2 regions of the Nonomuraea sp. NPDC049419 genome follow, and region 2 is predicted to be linked to the other one. Evidence: riboswitches for the same ligand, from Rfam matches in the RefSeq annotation. Region 2 holds a riboswitch; the other holds the start of a gene.
What was found. Region 2 has a riboswitch for S-adenosylmethionine ahead of thrC (threonine synthase). Riboswitches for the same ligand answer to the same signal wherever they lie in the genome.
Positions count from the first base shown of each region.

Region 1 (9,665 bases), on a different contig from region 2:
GTCGTCCCGGTGATCAGGGCGCTGGCCGCCGACGGCGTGGTGGTCAGCGTCGACACGATGCGGGCCGAGGTGGCGCGGGCGGCGGTCGAGGCGGGCGCGCGGCTCGTCAACGACGTCAGCGGCGGCCTGGCCGACCCGGAGATGCCGCGCGTGGTGGCCGACACCGGCGTCTCCTACGTGGTGATGCACTGGCGGGGGCACAGCCACGACATGGAGTCCCGCGCCGTCTACACCGACGTGGTGACGGAGGTGCGCGAAGAGCTGAGCAAGCGGGTCGATCTGGTGATGGCGGAGGGCGTCACGGAGGAGCAGATCGTGCTCGACCCGGGCCTGGGCTTCGCCAAGAACGCCGAACACAACTGGGCGGTGCTGGCCGGCATCCCGCAACTCGCGGAGCTCGGCTTCCCGCTGCTCATCGGGGCTTCACGTAAACGGTTCCTGGGGCGCCTGCTTGCCGAACCCGACGGCACGCCCCGGCCGTTCAGTCGCAGCGACGACGCCACGCTGGCCGTGACCGCACTGGCCGCGCACGCCGGAGCCTGGTGCGTACGCGTGCACGAAGTAGGTCCCAATGCCGATGCCGTGCGCGTGGCCGCCGCATGGAAGAGAGCCGGAGCAGGCACATGAGCGTCGACACCGCCGCCATCGAGACGGTCAACCAGGAGTTCTACACCGCCATCGAGAGCGGCGACCTGGACAAGATGACCGAGATCTGGGCCGAGGACACCACCGACGACCAGGTGAGTTGCGTACACCCGGGCTGGACCCTGCTGTCGGGCCGCTCCGAGGTGCTGCGGTCGTGGGCCCTGATCATGGCCAACACCACCTACATCCAGTTCGTGCTGACCGACGTCAACACGACGGTGCTGGGTGACGTGGCCGTGCTGACCTGTGTGGAGAACATCCTGACCGCGGGGGAGGAGGGTGAGGCCAGTTTCGCCGCGGGCAAGGTGGTGGCCAGCAACGTCTACATCCGCACCGCCCAGGGCTGGCGGTTGTGGATGCACCACGGGTCGCCGGTGCTGCAGGCCGACGACGACGAGGAGGAGGAAGGCGAGCTTGAGCGCTGACCGCATCACCCTCAAGGGCCTGCGCGCCCGGGGCCGGCACGGCGTGCTCGCTGCCGAGCGTGAGCTCGGGCAGGAGTTCGTGGTGGACGCGACGCTGTTCCTCGACACCGCGCCGGCGGCGGCCGGCGACGACCTCACCAAGACGGTCCACTACGGGGAGCTGGCGCAGGCGCTGGCCGCGGTGGTGGAGGGCGAGCCGGTCGAGCTGATCGAGACGCTCGCGCAGCGGCTCGCCGACGTGTGCCTGGCCAACGAGCTGGTGCACAAGGCCGAGGTGAGCGTGCACAAACCGGCGGCGCCGATCCCGGTGCCGTTCGACGACGTGATCGTGACCATCGAGCGGAGCCGCGGATGAAGGTGGTCCTCTCTCTCGGCAGCAACCTGGGACGCAGGTTCACGACCTTGCAGGACGCGCTGGACGCCCTGTTCGACGCGCCTGGCCTGGAGTTCGTCAAGGCGTCCCCGGTCTACGAGACCGACCCGGTGGGCGGTCCAGGGGGGCAGCGCCCCTACCTCAACGCGATCGTCATCGCGGAGACCACGCTGGAGCCGCGCACGCTGCTGGAGCGGGCGCTGGGCGTGGAGAACGCGTTCGGCCGCGAGCGCGCCGAGCGGTGGGGGCCGCGCACGCTCGACATCGACCTGATCGTGGTGGGCGACGTCGTCTCCGACGACCCCGAGCTGACGCTGCCGCATCCCCGGGCGCACGAGCGGGCGTTCGTGCTGGTGCCGTGGGCCGACAGCGACCCCGAGGGGGTGCTGCCCGGCAAGGGCGCGGTGGCGGGGCTGCTCGAAGGGCTCGACCGGCGGGGCGTACGCCTGCGCGAGGATCTCAAGTTGCAGAGGCCCGATTGAAGCCCACGTCCCCCGGCCCCCTCGTCGGCATCCTGGTCGTCGTCGCCCTCGCCACCTGGGCGGCGATCATGATGAGCGACTACGGCAGGCTGCCGCTGCTGCCGTGGACCGCCATCCCCACCCTGCTCCTGCTGGCGCTCGGCGAGGGCTACAGCGGCTGGGCCACCAAGGCCAGGCTCGCTCGCAAGCCGGGCACCAAGCCGGTCGAGCCGCTCGCGGTGGCCAGGCTGGCGGCGCTGGGCAAGGCGTCGGCGTACGCGGGCGCGGTGTTCGGCGGCGTCTTCGCCGGCTTCGCGCTCCACACGGTGCAGCTCCTCGACCGGGAGACGCCGCGCGGCGAGTTCTTCATCGCGACCGGCTCGTTCGTCTCCTGCGTGCTGCTCGTCTGCGCGGCCCTCTATCTGGAGCACTGCTGCCGGGTGCCGAAGAAACCGGAGGACGAGGAGCGCCGCTAGCGCTCGTCGGGCAGGCCCTCCACGGCCCGCTGCTCGGCGGCGGCGAGGCGGTCGTGCCAGATCTCCCGCTGCAGCAGGCGCAGCGCGCGACGCAGCACGTCGCTGGGCCGTTCACCTTCCCGCAACGCGGTACGGATGATCCGTTCGTCTTCGGCGTTGGCCCGGAAGGCGATCTCAGCCATGCGTCGAGCTTATGGACCCGCCGACACCCTTGTCCTGCGTTTGCCGGACGGGAGCCCGGCGCCGGCCGAAGAGGTAGATGACCGGAGTGGTGCAGATCAGCGGCCCGATGATGGCGATCGGGCGTTCGAGCCACCATTTCAGGTCGGGCGGGATCTGGCCGCCGAGCGTGCCGAAAAGCCACCATGACAGGCCCAGCGAGATGGCCATGCCGGTGGTGTGGAAGAGGAACAGCGGCAGCGAGTACCGGTTGATGAAGTCGTTGAGCCGCCGCCAGCGCGGCCGCTCCAGCACCTGCTCCATGGCCGGGCGCAGCACCTCGACGAGCCCGATCTGGAACAGCAGCAGCGCGACGATGACGAACGTGGGCGGCGCCATGTTCGACCACTTGTCGCCCGGCACGCCGACCATCGAGCCCGGGTAGATGCCCGAGTACACCAGCCCGAACAGGGCGAACAGCCCGGTCCACAGCAGGGCGGCGTCGTAGCGGCGCGGCAGCTCCACGACCCGGTCGTAGAAGAAGCCGGCCTGGTGGGCGAGACCCCAGACGACGATCATGTTGAGCCAGCCGGCCCACTCGACGCCGTAGCGGAAGCGCAGCACGTCCACGACGAGCGCCGTGCCGCCGAGCCAGATCAGCGCGAGCACGTCGTAGCGGCGGTGCAGCCACAGCGCGACCGGCAGCAGTGCGATGAGCACGAGGTAGACGCCGAGGAACCACAGCGGGCTGAGCACCAGCAGCACCACCCGCCACATCCAGTCCACCTCGAAGGTGTACGTCACCACCGCTCCGATGACGACCCACACCCCGGACAGGAAGAGCGCGGGTAAGGCGAGCGCGCGGATGCGCCGCAGCACGAACGCCCCGATGCCGGCCCCGCGCCCCTTGGCCCGCCGCCACGACAGCAGGTGCACGTGCCCGCCGACGTAGAAGAACAGCGGCAGCACCTGCAGCAGCCAGGTGAGGATCCACAGCCCCGAGGTGAAGCCGAGCGGGCTGGTCGGCTCGGGGCCGTGCGGCTTCCATTGGAGGATGGTGAACGCCCAGTGCCAGACCACCACGACGATCAGGCTGAGCGCCCGCAGCCAGTCGACGTATTTGTCCCGTTGTTGACCGCTCACTTGTCGATGTCACCCACGACGAAGAACATCGAGCCGAGGATCGCGACCATGTCGGCCACCAGGTGCCCAGGCAGCATCTCCCGCAGCACCTGGATGTTGCTGTACGACGCCGAGCGCAGCTTGAGCCGCCACGGCGTCTTGTCGCCCTTGGAGACCAGGTAGTAGCCGTTGATGCCGAGCGGGTTCTCGGTCCACGCGTACGTGTGACCCTCCGGCACCTTCAGCACCTTCGGCAGCCGCTGGTTGATCGGCCCTGGCGGCAGCGAGCGCAGCCGCTCGACGCAGGACTCGGCCAGGTCGAGCGAGACCTTGAGCTGGTCGAGCAGCACCTCGAAGCGCGCGTGGCAGTCGCCCGCGCTCCGCGTGACGACCTTCACCGGCAGCTCCCCATAGGCCAGGTACGGATCGTCGCGCCGCAGGTCGATGTCCACCCCGGAGGCACGGGCGATGGGGCCGCTGACGCCGTACTGCAGGATCTGCTCCCGCGTCAGCACCCCCACCCCCTTGGTGCGGGCGATGAAGATCTCGTTGTGCAGGATGAGGTTCTCGATGTCGGGCACCCGGCGGCGGGTCTCCGCGACGGCCGCCGACACCCGGTCGAGCCAGCCCAGCGGCAGGTCCTCCTTGAGCCCGCCGACCCGGTTGAACATGTAGTGCATGCGCCCGCCGGAGATCTCCTCCATGACGGCCTGGATGCGCTCGCGTTCGTTGAAGGAGTAGAACAGCGGCGTCATCGCGCCCAGCTCAAGCGGGTACGAGCCGAGGAACATCAGGTGGTTGAGCACCCGGTTGAGCTCGGCCAGCAGCGTGCGGGCCCAGACCGCGCGCACCGGCGGCTCCATGCCCAGCATGCGCTCGGCGGCGATGACCACGCCCAGCTCGTTCGCGAACGCCGAGAGCCAGTCGTGCCGGTTGGCGAGCATGATGATCTGACGGTAGTCGCGCACCTCGAACAGCTTCTCCGCGCCCCGGTGCATGTAGCCGATGATCGGCTCGGCGGTGGCGATGCGCTCGCCGTCGAGCGTCAGCCGCAGCCGCAGCACGCCGTGGGTGGAGGGGTGTTGCGGCCCGATGTTGAGGATCATGTCCTCGGTGGCCAGCTCTTTCGCGCCCGCGCCGATTCCGACCACACGTTCCGTCATACGGCCATGCTGCCACCGTCGTCGCTGGTGATCCAGCTAGGGGGTTGGTCAAGAGATGGCATGCGATGACATCCCATAGCCGGACAGGGGGAGGAATAGCTGGAACGGGGGGAGATAGGACCATGAAGAGAGTTCTCTTCGACATCGCGGCCCTGATCGCGCGCATCATCACCGGCGTGATCTTCGTCGCGCATGGCTGGCAGAAGTGGCAGGGCGGGCACTCCGCGATCGCGAGCGGATTCGGCGAGATGGGCATCCCGATGCCCGAGCTGGCCGCCGGGTACGCCATGGTCGTCGAGCTCATCGGCGGGGTGCTGCTGATCATCGGGCTGGCGGTCCGCCCTGTGGCGCTGCTGCTGCTGGCCAACATGCTGGGCGCGATCATCTTCGCGCACTGGGGCAAGGGCGTTTTCGTGGGCGAAGGCGGCTGGGAGCTCGCGGCCGCGCTCGGCGCGCTCTGCCTGCTGTTCCTGGCACTGGGCGGCGGGCGCATCGGGATCGACGGCATCCTGTCGGCGATGTTCCGGCGGCGGCACGAACGCCGGGCCGCCGAGGAGGACCTGGTGTCGTACCGGCCGAACAGGACGGACACCACCACCGGCTCCTACGGAGCCACGGACACCGGCTCTTATGGCGGGCCCACCACGCCCGCCCGGTCCACCGCTGAGGAGCCGCCCGACGTCCCCAGGCAGCCGGGCGCGCCCCAGCAGGAGCCCCAGCAGAGGCCGCCGCAGAGCCGGCTCAACGACGAGGACATGCGGGAGATCGACTCCCTGGTCGCCGACGAGCCGCCCCAGCACCGCAAGCCGCCAAACCGCTGAGCCCGGCGAACGGGCCGCTCGACAAGGGCCGCTCGAAGGGGCCGCCCGGAAAGGCCGCCCGGTGAGGCCTCTGGGCGTCAGCGTGCGACCAGGTCGCGCAGGGCCGACACCAGCCGGTCCACGTGCTCCTGCGTCGTGCCGATGCCGATCGAGGCCCGCACGGCGGACGCGGTGCCGTCCTCGCAGCCGCCGTCGGCGGTGCCCAGCAGATGACGGACGAACGGGTGCGCGCAGAACTTCCCGTCGCGCACCCCGATGCCGTACTCGCCGGACAGCACCTCGGCCACCTCCCGCGCCGAGTAGCCGGCCACGGTGAACGACACGATGCCGACCCGGGGGTGGCCGGGACCCCACAGCGACAGCTCGCGTACCCCGTCGATGGAGGCCAGTCCGGCACGCAGCCGCTCGATCAGCCGCTCCTCCTCGCGCACCAGCTCGGTCCAGCCGGTCGCGGTCAGCGCGTCGCAGGCGGCGGCCAGCGCGATGGCGCCCAGCACGTTGGGGGTGCCCGCCTCGTGGCGCGGCTCGGGGTCGTCGTGCCACTCGACGTTCGCGGCGCTCTCGCCGACCGAGCGGACGGCGCCGCCGCCCTTGAGGTACGGCTCGCCCGCGGCCAGCCAGTCCCGCCGCCCGACCAGCGCGCCCGCGCCGAACGGCGCGTACAGCTTGTGCCCGGAGAAGGCCACGTAGTCGAGGTCGAGCGCGGTCAGGTTGAGCCGCCGATGCGGCACGAGCTGCGCCGCGTCCACCAGGATCCGCGCGCCGTGCCGGTGCGCGATGTGGGCCAGGGCGGCGATGGGCCACAGCTCGCCGGTGACGTTGGAGGCGGCGGTGACGACGAGCAGCTTGGGCCCTTCGATGGCGGCGAGCGTCTCGTCGGCGGCGCGCACGGCCTCGCCGGGGAAGGCGGGCGGTGCCAGCCGGACCGCGTTCGGCCAGGGCAGCAGGGAGGCGTGGTGCTCGGTGTCGAAGACGACTGTGGTGGTGCCCTCGGGCAGGCAGCCGGCCAGCAGGTTCGTGGCGTCGGTGGTGTTGCGGGTGAAGATCACCGCGTCGTCGGGGCGGGCGCCGACGAAGGCGCGTACGGTGTGGCGGGCCTGCTCGTACCGGGCGGTGGTGAGCTGGGAGGCGTAGCCGGCGCCGCGGTGGACGCTGGAGTAGGCCGGGAGCGCGGCGGTGACGGCGGCGCTGACCGGCTCGAGACAGGGGGCGCTGGCGGCGTAGTCGAGGTTGGCGTAGCCGACCAGCCGGCCGCCCTTGACCGGCACTTCGAGGTCGGCGCCCAGGACGGCGGGGATCGGCCGGGCCTGCGTGGCGGGCGCCGGGCTCTCCTCGGCTGCACGGGCGTTGCTGAAGATCGTCAGAGTGGACACGGCGAACCTCCTCGGGGTCATCGGACCCCTGGAAGCAGCCGAGGAGCCCGCGCTTGCCCGTCACACCTCGTGACGGACCAGGTCTTCACCCGGGGCACCCCGCCGCGGACGCGAGGGTTGCCGGCCAGCTAGCCGGGGCTTGACGCTGGCACTCATGACCTACGAGGGGAACTATAACCGACACCCGGGCGGAAATCGCAAGCCGCGAACTTCTGCGGCCCCCGGCTCGTTGCTACCGGAAACCCGCCATCCCCCGAGTCATGGAGGTACCCGATGCTCGACTGGGTGGCCGATCCGCAGATCTGGATCGGTTTCTTAACCCTGGTCGCCCTGGAGATCGTGCTGGGGATCGACAACATCATTTTCATCTCCATCCTCGCCGGGAAGCTGCCACCCGAGCAGCGCGACCGGGCTCGCGTGCTCGGCCTGGGCGCGGCACTCGTCAGCCGGCTGCTCCTGCTGCTGGGGCTGTCGTGGGTGGTGCAGCTCACCGAGCCGTTGTTCGAGGTCTTCGGTCATGAAATCTCGGGACGTGATCTGATCCTGCTGCTCGGCGGCCTGTTCCTGCTGGGCAAGAGCGTCACCGAGATCCATCACAACATGGAGGCGCCCCACGACAAGGACGGCAAGAAGCCCGCGGCCGTCTCCTTCACCTCCGTGATCCTGCAGATCATGGTGCTGGACATCGTGTTCTCGCTCGACTCGGTGATCACCGCGGTCGGCATGGTCGACGAGCTGGGCGTCATGGTCGCGGCCGTCGTCGTGGCCGTGGCCGTGATGTTGTTCGCCTCGGCGCCGATCAGCCGGTTCGTGGACAGCCACCCCACGATCAAGATGCTGGCGCTGGCGTTCCTGGTGCTCATCGGCGTGATGCTCGTCGCCGAGGGTCTCGACCAGCACATCCCCAAGGGCTACATCTACTTCGCGATGGCGTTCTCCGTCGTGGTCGAGCTGCTCAACATCCGGGTCCGGAGCAGGCACGCGAGAAAGGAGGCGTCCCCTTCTAAGATGAAATAGTGGGCTTTGATCCTTGGAATCCGGAATTCGTGGCGTACCCGTACCGCGTCTACGAGGAGCTGCGGCGCGAGGCGCCCGTCAGCTACTTCGAGCCGACGGGCCAGTGGCTGATCTCCCGGCACGCCGACGTCAACGCGCTGCTCAGGGACCGCCGCCTGGGCCGGTCGTACCTGCACGTGGCCGGCCACGAGGAGTTCGGCAGGCCGCCCGAGCCGGGGTTCCAGGAGCCGTTCTGGCGTGTGATCAGGGCGGGCATGCTCGACGTGGAGCCGCCGGTGCACACCCGGTTGCGCCGGCTGGTCTCCAAGGCGTTCACGCCGCGCATGGTCGAGTCGCTGCGGCCCCGCGTCAGGGCCATGGCGGGCGAGCTCGTGGATGCGTACGTGGAGAAGGGCGGCGGCGACCTCATCGCCGAGGTCGCCGAGCCGCTGCCGGTCACCGTCATCGCGGAGATGCTCGGCATCCCCGACGGCGACCGCCACCTGCTGCGCCCCTGGTCGGCCGACATCTGCGGCATGTACGAGCTCAACCCCACCCTGGAGGCCCAGCACACCGCCGTACGCGCGGCCACGGAGTTCTCCGGCTACCTCAAGGCCCTGGCCGCCGACCGGCGCGCGAACCCCGGCGACGACCTCGTCAGCGCGCTCACCCAGATCGGCGAGCTGACCGAGGACGAGCTGGTCGGCACCTGCGTGCTGCTGCTCAACGCCGGTCACGAGGCCACCGTGAACGTGACGGGCAACGGCTGGTGGTCGCTGTTCCGCAACCCGGCCGAGCTGGCCAGGCTGCGCGCCGACCGTGCGCTGCTGCCCACCGCGGTCGAGGAGCTGATGCGGTGGGACACGCCGCTGCAGATGTTCGAGCGGTGGGTGCTGGAGGACATCGAGGTGCACGGCGTACGCATCCCGCGCGGCTCGGAGGTGGCCCTGCTGTTCGGCTCGGCCAACAGGGACCCCGAGGTGTTCGCCGACTCTGACCGGCTCGACGTGGGCCGCGCCGACAACCCGCACATCTCCTTCGGCGCCGGCATCCACTTCTGCCTGGGCGCGCCGCTGGCCAGGATCGAGCTGGCGGAGTCGTTCGGCGCCCTGCTCGACCGCACGTCGAAGCTGGAGCTGCGCGAGGAGCCCGAATGGAAGCCCGGCTACGTCATCCGCGGCCTCCACGCGCTGAACCTGACGGCCACCCCCGCCTGAAGCGGCGGACGCTCCCAGCCGGGCTTCGCCGGGGGCGTGGCGGCGAGGGTCACTTGCTCTGGCTGAGCCAGCCGAAGCCGCCGAGCCCGGTCGCCTCCAGCAGCTCGCCCTCCTCCGAGGCCCGCGCGAGCGCGCGAAGGTAGCGGCGCGGATCGGTGCGGGCCAGGTCGAGAGGCGGCCGCGCGCCGGTCAGCCCGAGCTCGCGCAGCGCCTCGCGCTGTGTGGACAAGGCTGTGGATATCGCGCCCGCTCGCCGCCCGGCCTCGGCGCACGCGTCGAGTGCGACGTGTGCGGTGATGTCGCAGCTCCCGTCGGGTACGGGGGTCACGACCGACCCGTCCCGGTATCCGGTCAGCGTTCCACAGGGCGGACGGTTATCCACAGGATGTGCATAATCGATGGCGATCGCCCGGCCCCTGGTGAGACGGACGAGA
Region 1 covers NZ_JBFAQB010000004.1:376,513-386,177, forward strand. Annotated here, with positions in the region: gene folP (dihydropteroate synthase) at 1-627, shown strand, start outside; gene AB0K12_RS15795 (nuclear transport factor 2 family protein) at 624-1,070, shown strand; gene folB (dihydroneopterin aldolase) at 1,060-1,425, shown strand; gene folK (2-amino-4-hydroxy-6-hydroxymethyldihydropteridine diphosphokinase) at 1,422-1,925, shown strand; gene AB0K12_RS15810 (DUF3180 domain-containing protein) at 1,922-2,380, shown strand; gene AB0K12_RS15815 (hypothetical protein) at 2,377-2,562, opposite strand; gene AB0K12_RS15820 (acyltransferase) at 2,555-3,682, opposite strand; gene AB0K12_RS15825 (NADH-quinone oxidoreductase subunit D) at 3,679-4,824, opposite strand; gene AB0K12_RS15830 (DoxX family protein) at 4,947-5,645, shown strand; gene AB0K12_RS15835 (aminotransferase class V-fold PLP-dependent enzyme) at 5,723-7,018, opposite strand; SAM riboswitch class IV at 7,063-7,178, opposite strand; gene AB0K12_RS15840 (TerC family protein) at 7,292-8,035, shown strand; gene AB0K12_RS15845 (cytochrome P450) at 8,035-9,231, shown strand; gene AB0K12_RS15850 (SAM-dependent methyltransferase) at 9,281-9,665, opposite strand, start outside.
Region 1: another riboswitch for S-adenosylmethionine. It lies ahead of AB0K12_RS15835 (aminotransferase class V-fold PLP-dependent enzyme); the one in region 2 lies ahead of thrC (threonine synthase).

Region 2 (9,665 bases):
CCTGCGCCACTTCCGACTCCTCTTACTGGTCTCCCAGATCTCGCCCATTCCTCCGCGAGACCTGTAATCGCCCGACTTAACAGAAAATCAGCCGGACGATCGCCCTCGACCATACCTGTGGGGAGGGGTTTGGCAACAGAGTCAATCTGGGAACTGCCTATTTCTTCTTCCCGAACGTGGTTCAACATTGAATTAGGCCCGGAAAAGGAGAAGGCGCCCACAAGGGGCGCCTTCTGGATGTGAGCCGCGACACTCAGCCGCCGGCGACCGCCGGGATGATGGAGATCTGAGTGCCGTCAGGGGCGGGAGTGTCGAGACCCTCGGCGAAACGGACGTCCTCTTCCCCCACGTAAACGTTGACGAAACGACGAATCTTGCCCGATTCATCCAGAATTCTCGCGCCGATGCCCGGGTAGTCGGCGTCAAGCTTGATGAGCACGTCACGAAGCGTCGCGCCCTCGCCACTGACCTCCGCGTTGCCCCCGGTGTAGGTGCGCAGAATGGTGGGAATCCGCACAGAAACGCTCATGGTTTAAGTCGCCTTTCCTGGTTGTCAGACAGTCGCGCGGAACGCGTCGAGGGAGGGCCGGATCACGGCCGTGGGTGCGGCGTCGTCGCTGATCGCGTCGAGCGTCTTGAGCCCGTCACCGGTGTTGAGCACCACGGTGAGGGCGTCGGGGTCGAGCACGCCGTTCTCGGTGAGCTTCTTCAGCACGCCGACGGTGACGCCGCCCGCGGTCTCGGCGAACACGCCCTCCGTCGAGGCCAGCAGCTTGATGGCGGCCACGATCTCGGCGTCGGTGACGTCCTCGACGGCCCCGCCGGTGCGCCGGGCGATGTCCAGCACGTACGGGCCGTCGGCCGGGTTGCCGATGGCCAGGGACTTGGCGATGGTGTCGGGCTTGACCGGCCGTACGACCTCGTGCCCCGCCTTGTACGCGGTCGACACCGGCGAGCACCCGGCCGCCTGCGCCCCGAAGATCTTGTACGGGGTGTCCTCGACCAGCCCCAGCTTCACCAGCTCCTTGAAGCCCTTGTCGATCTTCGTGAGCTGGGACCCGGAGGCGATGGGGATGATGATCTGCTCGGGCAGCCGCCAGCCGAGCTGCTCGGCGATCTCGTACGCGAGCGTCTTGGAGCCCTCGGCGTAGTAGGGCCGCAGGTTGACGTTGACGAATCCCCACTTGTCGCCCAGCGGGTCGCCGATGAGCTCGGAGCAGAACCGGTTGACGTCGTCGTACGTGCCCTCGATGCCGATGAGCTTCCCGCCGAAGACCCGCGCCATGGCGATCTTCGCCTGCTCCAGATTGGCCGGGATGAACACGCACGCGTCGAGCCCGGCCCGGGCGGCGGCGGCGGTGACGGCGCCGGCGAGATTGCCGGTGGAGGAGCAGGAAAGCGTGTGGAAACCGAAGTTCCTGGCCGCTTCGACGGCCATGGCGACGACCCGGTCTTTGAAGGAGTGGGTGGGGTTGCCCGAGTCGTCCTTCACGTAAAGGGACTTGATGCCGAGCGTTCGGCCGAGGTTTCCGGCCTTGACCAATTTCGTCCAGCCGGGGTTCATATTCGGCTTTTCGGTCACGTTCGCCGGCACCGGAAGGAGCGCCCGGTAACGCCAGATGTTGGCCGGACCCGACGCGATCTGCTCGCGGGTCACCTGGCCGAAGTCGTAGGCCGCCTCGAGCGGCCCGAAACACTCCTGACACGCGAAGCTGGGACCCAGCGGGTAACGCGCGCCGCACTCGCGGCAGGACAGAGCGGTGGCAGGACCAAAGTCAAGCGACATGAAGCGAGGCCTTCCCTCATCTTCGCCCGCGGCCACCTTGACCGCGAACCGGAATTGGCACCTTGTCCCGGTCGGCCTCGCCTGGTCGCGAGTCGAAAGCCGGGAGGGTTGCCGGGGCTTCGCAGGGCCGGTCCCTCCACCCCTCTGGATGAGCAATATGAAGTTGTTGAAACGGACTCTACCCGCTTAAGTGGCCGCAATTACCACCCGTCTCAACATGTGAGACGGGTGATCTCAGCGATAGTCCTCGCCCAGCACACCCTGCACGTACTTGCGCGCCTGGTGGATGCGGGATTTCGCGGTGCCCAGCGGGATGCCGAGCTGCTCGGCCACCTCGTTGTAGTCGAGCTGGACGATGTCGCGCAGCACCAGCGCCTGCGCCAGGTCGGGCTTGTCGGCCTCCAGCGCCTCCATCGCGTCGAGCAGGTCGAGCCGCGAGCCCGCGATCACGCTGACCCGCCGCACGTCGGGCTTCTGCATCGGCAGCTCGTCCGAGCTCTGCTCGGCCGCCCGCCGCTTCAGCGACCGGTACGTCGTGCGCGCGCAGTTGGCCGTCACGATGTGCAGCCACGTACTGAACCTGGCGCGCCCCTCGAACCGCCCGATATTACGCGCCACGGCCAGCAACGTATCTTGCGAGGCCTCCTCCGCGTCCTGGTGATAAGGCAGGATTCGGGCGCAGTGCCGCATCACATCGGGCTCTATCCGCGCCAGGAGCTCGCCGAGTGCGCGATGATCTCCGGCAGCGGCTGAGCGGGCGAGTTCCTCGGTTAGCTCATCAAGCGCCATAGCTGGGATCCTATGATCGAAAGGAGCCTAGATGAACAGCGTGCTGTTGGCCTCCAACAGAGGGCCGGTCTCCTTCACCGTCTCCGACGACGGCGAACTCACCATGAAGCGCGGCGGCGGCGGCCTCGTGTCGGGCCTGTCGGGCGTGGCCAAGGGCGACGGCGTGCTGTGGGTCTGCGCGGCGCTGTCCGACGGCGACCGCAGCGCCGTGCGGCAGGCCGGCGGCGGCCGCGTCGACCACGCGGGCTACGACACGGGCCCGATGCGCATGCTCGACATCCCGCCCGCCACCTTCCACCGCGCCTACAACGCGGTGGCCAACTCGACCCTGTGGTTCGTCAACCATCTGCTCTACGACATCCCCAACTCGCCCAACTTCGGCACCAGGTTCGAGCGCGAGTGGGAGTCATACCGCGACTACAACGGCGCTTTCGCGCTGGCGCTGGCCGAGGAGGCCGGCCACGGCGCGCGCGTGATGGTGCAGGACTACCACCTTACGCTGACCCCCGCCATGCTCAGGGCCGAACGGCCCGACCTGCGCATCGCGCACTTCAGCCACACCCCGTGGGCGCCGCCCGAATACTTCTCCCTGCTGCCCGACGACGTCGCCAAGGAGGTGCTCGAAGGCATCCTGGGCGCCGACCACGCCGGCTTCCTCACCGACCGGTGGGCGCAGGCGTTCATGGACTGCTGCGAGCGGCTGCTGGGCGCCGAGGCCGACCGCGTCGGGCGCAGCGTCACCCACGCCGGCAGGACCACCCGCATCGGCGTCCACAGCCTGGGGGTGGACGGCGCCGCGCTGTGGGAGCGGGCCTGCGAGCCCGACGTCGAGTCGCACATGACGGCGCTGCGGGAGCAGGTCGGCGGGCGCAGGCTGATCGTCCGCATCGACCGCACCGAGCTGTCGAAGAACATCGTGCGCGGGCTCAACGCCTACCGCGAGTTCCTCGCCGCCCACCCCGAGTGGCACCGCCGCGTGGTGCACCTCGCCTTCGCCTATCCCAGCCGGCACGACCTGCCCGAATACCGCGAGTACACCGCGTCGGTGCAGCGCTGCGCGCAGGAGATCGAGGACGAGTACGCCACCGAGGACTGGGACCCGCTCATCCTCAACGTCAACGACGACTATCCGCGCTCGCTGGCCGCCTACCGGATGGCCGACGTGCTGCTGGTCAACCCCATCCGCGACGGCATGAACCTGGTGGCCAAGGAGGGCCCCGTGCTGTCGCCGCACTGCGCGCTCGTGCTGTCGCGGGAGGCGGGCGCCGCGGCCGAGCTGGGCCAGCACGCGCTGCTCGTCAACCCGTACGACATCAGCGGCACCGCGGCCGCGCTGCACCAGGCGCTGGTGATGCCGGAGGACGAGCGGCGCACCCGCCGCGACAAGCTGCGCGCCGCCGCGACCGCGCTGCCACCGCAACAGTGGCTCGCCGCCCAGCTCGAAGCCCTGGCCTGACGCGTCACGAGCGGGTGATCGCCGAGACCAGCTCCTCCAGCAGCCGCACCACGCCGTCGGGGCCGTCCACCACCAGGTCGGCGCGCTCCGCGAGCGCGGTGACCTCGGTCGAGCCGCTGCACACGGTCACGCCGGGCAGCCCCGAGGCGCGTACGGCGTCGAACGCCGCCAGGTCACCGAGGTCGTCGCCGACGAACATGACCGAGCGCGCCTCCCGCTCCGTGAGGAACAGGCCGAGCGCGTGGCCCTTGTCCATGCCCGGCGGCCGCAGCTCCAGCACCATGCGGCCGGGCTCGATCACCAGCCCGTGCTCGTCGGCCAGCTTGGCGAGCGGCTCGCGCAGCGCGGCGAGCGTGCCCTCGGGGTCGGGGCTGCGCCTGGTGTGGACGGCCACGGCCCGCCCCTTGTCCTCGATGCGCACGCCCTGCACGCCCAGCGATTCGAGCAGCAGCGGCAGCTCGGCCTCCGCGTTGGGGACGCCGGGCGGCGGCGGGGGCGCGGAGACGCGGCCGTCCTCCCAGCGTTCGAAGCCGTAGTGGCCGAGCACCACCAGGCCGGGCACGTCGGCCAGGCCGGGGCCGAGCTCCAGCGCGGTGGCCGCGGGCCTGCCGGTCACGATGGCCACCGCTCGGACGCGGGCGCCCAGCTCGGCGAGTACGCCGGGCGCCTTCGGATGGATCACGGCCTGGGCGGGGTCGGGCACGATCGGCGACAGGGTGCCGTCGAAGTCGAGCCCGATCACGGCGCCCGCCGGATCGTGCACGATCGCTTCCATTCCAGGGATGTTCTTCACCCGGCTGCCGTACCCAGACGGTCAGGGACGCATGCCGAGCCTTCTGGCCGCACGGTCGCGCCGGCGCGTGGATCGTAACCTGCGCAGCCGCTTGACCAGCATCGGGTCCTGCTCCAGCGCCTCCGGCCGGTCGATCAACTCACCGAGGAGCTGGTAGTAGCGCGTGGCGGAGAAGCCGAACGTCTCCTTGATGGCGTGCTCCTTCGCGCCCGCGTAGCGCCACCATTGGCGTTCGAAGGCGAGGAGATCGAGATCGCGTTGTGAGAGTGGTTGTCGGGACGGTTCCTGGGCAGCATTGTCACCGCTGAGCGGTGCTCCCATGGTGTCCTCCTCGAAAGGGGCGGGTGACGATCTCGCCGCCCGCACGCGGCCCGTTCGCCATCGTAATGTGCGGAGTGCGGCTGTTCACGACGGATTGGGAGACGTACAGTCACCAGATGTGACCTCTGTCATCACGCTCCTCACCGACTACGGGTTAGAGGATGGATATGTGGCGGCCTGTCATGGAGTGATCGCCGGGATAGCCCCTGAGGCCCGGGTGATCGACGTCTGTCACCTCATCCCGGCCGGTGATGTGCGGCGCGGCGCGGCGGTTCTGGCGCAGACCATCCCGTACCTCCCCGAGGGTATCCACATCGGTGCGGTCGACCCCGGGGCGGGTGGCGCGCGGCGGGCGGTGGCCGTCGAGGCGGGCGGCCGGGTGTTCATCGGGCCCGACAACGGGCTGCTGTCGTGGGCGGTGCACGCCAGCGGCGGCGCGCGGGCGGCGTACGAGATCGCCAACGACGCCCACTTCCTGCGCCCGGCCTCGCCGACGTTCCCGGGGCGTGACGTGTTCGCGCCGGTGGCGGGGCGGCTGTACGGCGGGCTGCCGGTGGCCGAGCTGGGGCCGCGGCTGCCGGTGTCGCGGCTGGTCACGCTGCCCGAGCCGACCACGCTGCTGCGCGACGGCTCGGTGGAGGGCGAGGTGGTCTCGGTCGACCGCTACGGCAACACGCAGCTGTCGATCGGGGCCGGTGACCTGCAGTCGCTGGGCGTGCGGGTGAGCGACACGCTCGGGGTGTGGCTGGGGCGGCGGCAGCTCGCGCTGCCGTACCGGGAGACGTACGCGGCGGTGCCGCCGGGCGAGCTGGTGGCGTTCGCGGACTCGGCGGGGCTGATCGCGATCGCGGTCAACTGCGGTGACGCGGCCCAGCGGCTGGGCCTGCCGCCCGGTGCACATGTCCGACTTTCCCCCTCTCCATAGGACAAAGAAGATAGTTCTGGAACTACTCCTCGTATCGGTCTGTTTACTGAAGCGTCCGTCCGTCGGCGTATCCGCGTGTCAGAATGCGAGCTGACCGGAGGTCCCTCCCCTCCCGCTCGAGGTCGACGTGTTCCAGTTGCCCGTTGTGCTGTCCTTCCTGCTGTCCGTGACCTGGCCCGCTCCCGTCCCGCCCGTGTCCGAGCGCTGGCGCGCCTGGCCGGTGACCCGCGTCTTCCCCGCCACGGTGCCGGGGCACAGCCCCTCCGGGGCGCGGGTCACGTACGTGCTGGCCGGGGTCGCTCCCGAGGCCGCCTGCCCGGCCGCCTTCCAGGCCGCGGCCGTGCTGCCCTACTGGCCCTACTGCCGCGTCGCCTTACGTGCCACCTACGCCGACAGCACCCAGACCTTCGTCGTCACCGCCGGCATCGCCGTGCTCGACCGGCCGGGGTTCTTCCGCCACGGCTCGGGGCGGCCCGCGACCGTGCGGCCCGCGGCGTTCCCCGGCGGGCCCGCCGCCCGCTTCGGCGACCGCCAGTACGTCACCGGCGTCGTGCTCGGCTCACCCGGCCGCTACCTGGTGGCGACGGCGGCCGGGTACGCCGACGGGCGGGCCTACCGTCCCGGCGACCCGGTGGCCTCCCGCCTGCGCGCCGCCGCCCGCCAGGTCGCCACGTCGCTGCACCGGGCGCTGACGCGATGAGACGGATCGCCGTACCGGTCCTGCTGACCGTGCTGCTGTCGGGCCCCGTGCCAGCCCTGGCCACGAGCGCGGGGGACGGCAGCGACGAGATGGCCGCCGCCGCGAGGGCCGGGCAGTGGCAGCTCGGCGCGCTGCGCCTGCCCGACGCCTGGCGCACCAGCAAGGGCGAGGGCGTCACGGTCGCGGTGCTCGACACCGGCGTCAACCCCGGGCACCCCGACCTGCGCGGCGCCGTCATCGAGGGCCCCGACCTCACCGACCCCGTCGGGGACGGGCGCGGGTGGGGCCCCCATGGCACCGCGATGGCCGGGCTGATCGCCGGGCGCGGGCACGGCGAAGGCGGCAAGGGCGGCGTGCTCGGCGTGGCGCCGGCCGCCACGGTGCTGTCGATCAGGGTCACGCTGGAGAACGGCGACCCGCGCCGCGCCCACCGGCAGCCCGGCTGGCGCGACGCGCTGGCCAGGGGCATCAGGTACGCCGCCGACCACGGCGCGGGCGTGATCAGCATGTCGCTGGGCGGCGGCAGCGGCGCGTGGGAGGGCTCGGCCGCCGAGGAGGAGGCCGTCCAGTACGCCATCGGCAAGGGCGCGGTGCTCGTGGCGTCGTCGGGCAACGACGGAGCCGCGGCGAACAGGAAGAACTTCCCCGCCGCCTATCCCGGGGTGATCGCCGTGGGCGCGGTGGACCGGCGGGGCAGGGTGGCCCGCTTCTCCAACAGGCAGGACTACGTGTCGGTGGTCGCACCAGGCACGGACATCGTGACGGCCGACGGCGGCGACTCGTACGTGGTGAGCGACGGCACCAGCTCGGCCGCCGCCATGGTGGCGGGCATCGCGGCGCTGATCAGGTCGGCGCATCCGCACCTGTCGCCGTACCACGTGCGGCTGGCCATCGAGGAGGGCACCAGGCGCCGGCCCTGCGACGGCTACAGCCCGGCCTACGGGCACGGGGTGGCGGACGCGGCGCTGGCGCTGCGCGAGGCCGCCCGGCTGGCCGCGCCCGCCGTCGTGCCGCCGCTGCCCGGCCCTTACTTCGGCGACGGTCCCTATCCGGCGTCCAGGACGGCGGTGGTGGCGGGGATGGTGCTGCTGGTGGTCGTGATGTCGGGGTGGGTGGTGCTGCGCTCGCGGGAGCGGCGGAGGGATTCAACCTAGCAAGCGCTTGTGTGATACTCCGAGCTATGACGTACGCGATCGACGGCTGGTTCGCGGTCGAGCCCGGCGGTGTCCGCCTGCTCGGCACCCGGTGCGCGGGCTGCGGCACCGTCTGCTTCCCGCCCCGCCGGGACTCCTGCCCCAACCCGCGCTGCGCGGTCACCGACATGGAGGAGATCCGGCTGCCCAGGCGCGGGCGGGTCTGGTCGTACACCAACGCCTGCTACCCGCCGCCCGCGCCGTACGTGGCGGCGCAGCCGTACGAGCCGGTCACGCTCGCCGCGGTCGAACTGGACGAGGTCGGCATCGTCGTGCTCGGCCAGGTCAAGGGGCTGACGGTGGAGCAGCTCGCGGTGGGCATGGAGCTGGAGCTGACCTCGGGCGAGCTGGCCGACGGGCCGCTGATGTGGATGTGGGGGCGGGCCTCATGAGCGTGGCCGTGCTGGGCACCGGGATGCACCCGTGGGGCAAGTGGGGCCGCCCCTTCCTCGAGTACGGCCTGGCCGCCGCCCGCGCCGCCCTCGACGACGCCGGGCTGGCCTGGACCGACGTGCAGTTCGTCGTCGGGGCCGACACGATCAGGAACGGCTACCCCGGCTTCGTCTCCGGCGCCTCCTACGCCAGGGCGCTCGGCTGGTCTGGCGCCAGGGTCGCCTCCTGCTACGCGGCCTGCGCGTCGGGGGCGCAGGCGCTGGACATCGCGCGTACCAGGATCCTCGCCGGGCTCTGCGACGTCGCGCTGGTGATCGGCGCGGACGCGGCGCCGAAGGGTTTCTTCACCCCCGTCGGCGGCGAGCGGCCCGACGACCCCGACTGGCTGCGCTTCCGGCTGCTCGGCGCGACGAACCCGGCGTACTTCGCGCTCTACGCCCGCCGCCGCATGGCCCTGCACGGCTCGACCCCTGCCGACTTCGCCGCCGTCAAGGTCAAGAACGCGCTGGCCGGCTCGCTCAACCCGATGGCCCGCTACCGCGAACCGGTGACCGCCGAGCAGGTGCTGGCCTCCCCCATGGTGGCCGACCCGCTGCGGCTCATGGACGTCTGCGCCACCTCCGACGGGGGCGCGGCGGTGGTGCTGGCGTCGGAGTCGTACGCGCGCCGCCACAGCGTCGCCGCCCCCGTCCGCCTGGCGGCCGTCTCCACGGTCACCCCCGTCTTCCCCAACACCGTGCTGGAGCTGCCCGACTTCGCGACCGACTCGTGCGCCGCCGTGCCGCCGCCCGAGCGGCCGTTCCGCGCCTCGATCGCGTACGCCGCCTACGAGGAGGCCGGCGTCGGCCCTGAGGACGTGTCGCTGGCCGAGGTCTACGACCTGTCCACGGCGCTGGAGCTGGACTGGATGGAGGACGTCGGGCTCTGCCCGCCCGGCGAGGCCGACAAGCTGCTCAGGGACGGGCAGACCGCCCTGGGCGGCCGGATCCCGGTGAACCCGTCCGGCGGCCTGTCCTCCTTCGGCGAGGCCGTGCCCGCCCAGGCCATCGCCCAGCTCTGCGAGCTGACCACGCAGCTGCGCGGCCGGGCCGGCGCCCGCCAGGTGCCCGGCGCCCGCGTGGGCCTCGCGGCCAACCAGGGGCTGTTCGGCCACGGCTCGGCGCTGATCGTCACCGCCTGAGCAGGCGAAACGCCCCGGGGAGCAGGTCCCCGGGGCGTTCCAGGTGCTTCTCACCAGTTCTAACCTACGTGCACCACGTCGTGCGTCTCCGCGAAGTGGCAGGCGCTGGCATGGCCCGTACCGGGCCTG
Region 2 covers NZ_JBFAQB010000032.1:47,116-56,780, forward strand. Annotated here, with positions in the region: gene AB0K12_RS46025 (cold-shock protein) at 1-10, opposite strand, end outside; gene AB0K12_RS46030 (MoaD/ThiS family protein) at 254-529, opposite strand; gene thrC (threonine synthase) at 554-1,786, opposite strand; SAM riboswitch class I at 1,800-1,941, opposite strand; gene AB0K12_RS46040 (RNA polymerase sigma factor) at 2,021-2,575, opposite strand; gene AB0K12_RS46045 (trehalose-6-phosphate synthase) at 2,607-4,031, shown strand; gene otsB (trehalose-phosphatase) at 4,036-4,806, opposite strand; gene AB0K12_RS46055 (DUF3263 domain-containing protein) at 4,846-5,145, opposite strand; gene AB0K12_RS46060 (SAM-dependent chlorinase/fluorinase) at 5,264-6,070, shown strand; gene AB0K12_RS46065 (hypothetical protein) at 6,207-6,770, shown strand; gene AB0K12_RS46070 (S8 family serine peptidase) at 6,767-7,924, shown strand; gene AB0K12_RS46075 (OB-fold domain-containing protein) at 7,951-8,355, shown strand; gene AB0K12_RS46080 (lipid-transfer protein) at 8,352-9,536, shown strand; gene AB0K12_RS46085 (dipeptide ABC transporter ATP-binding protein) at 9,596-9,665, opposite strand, start outside.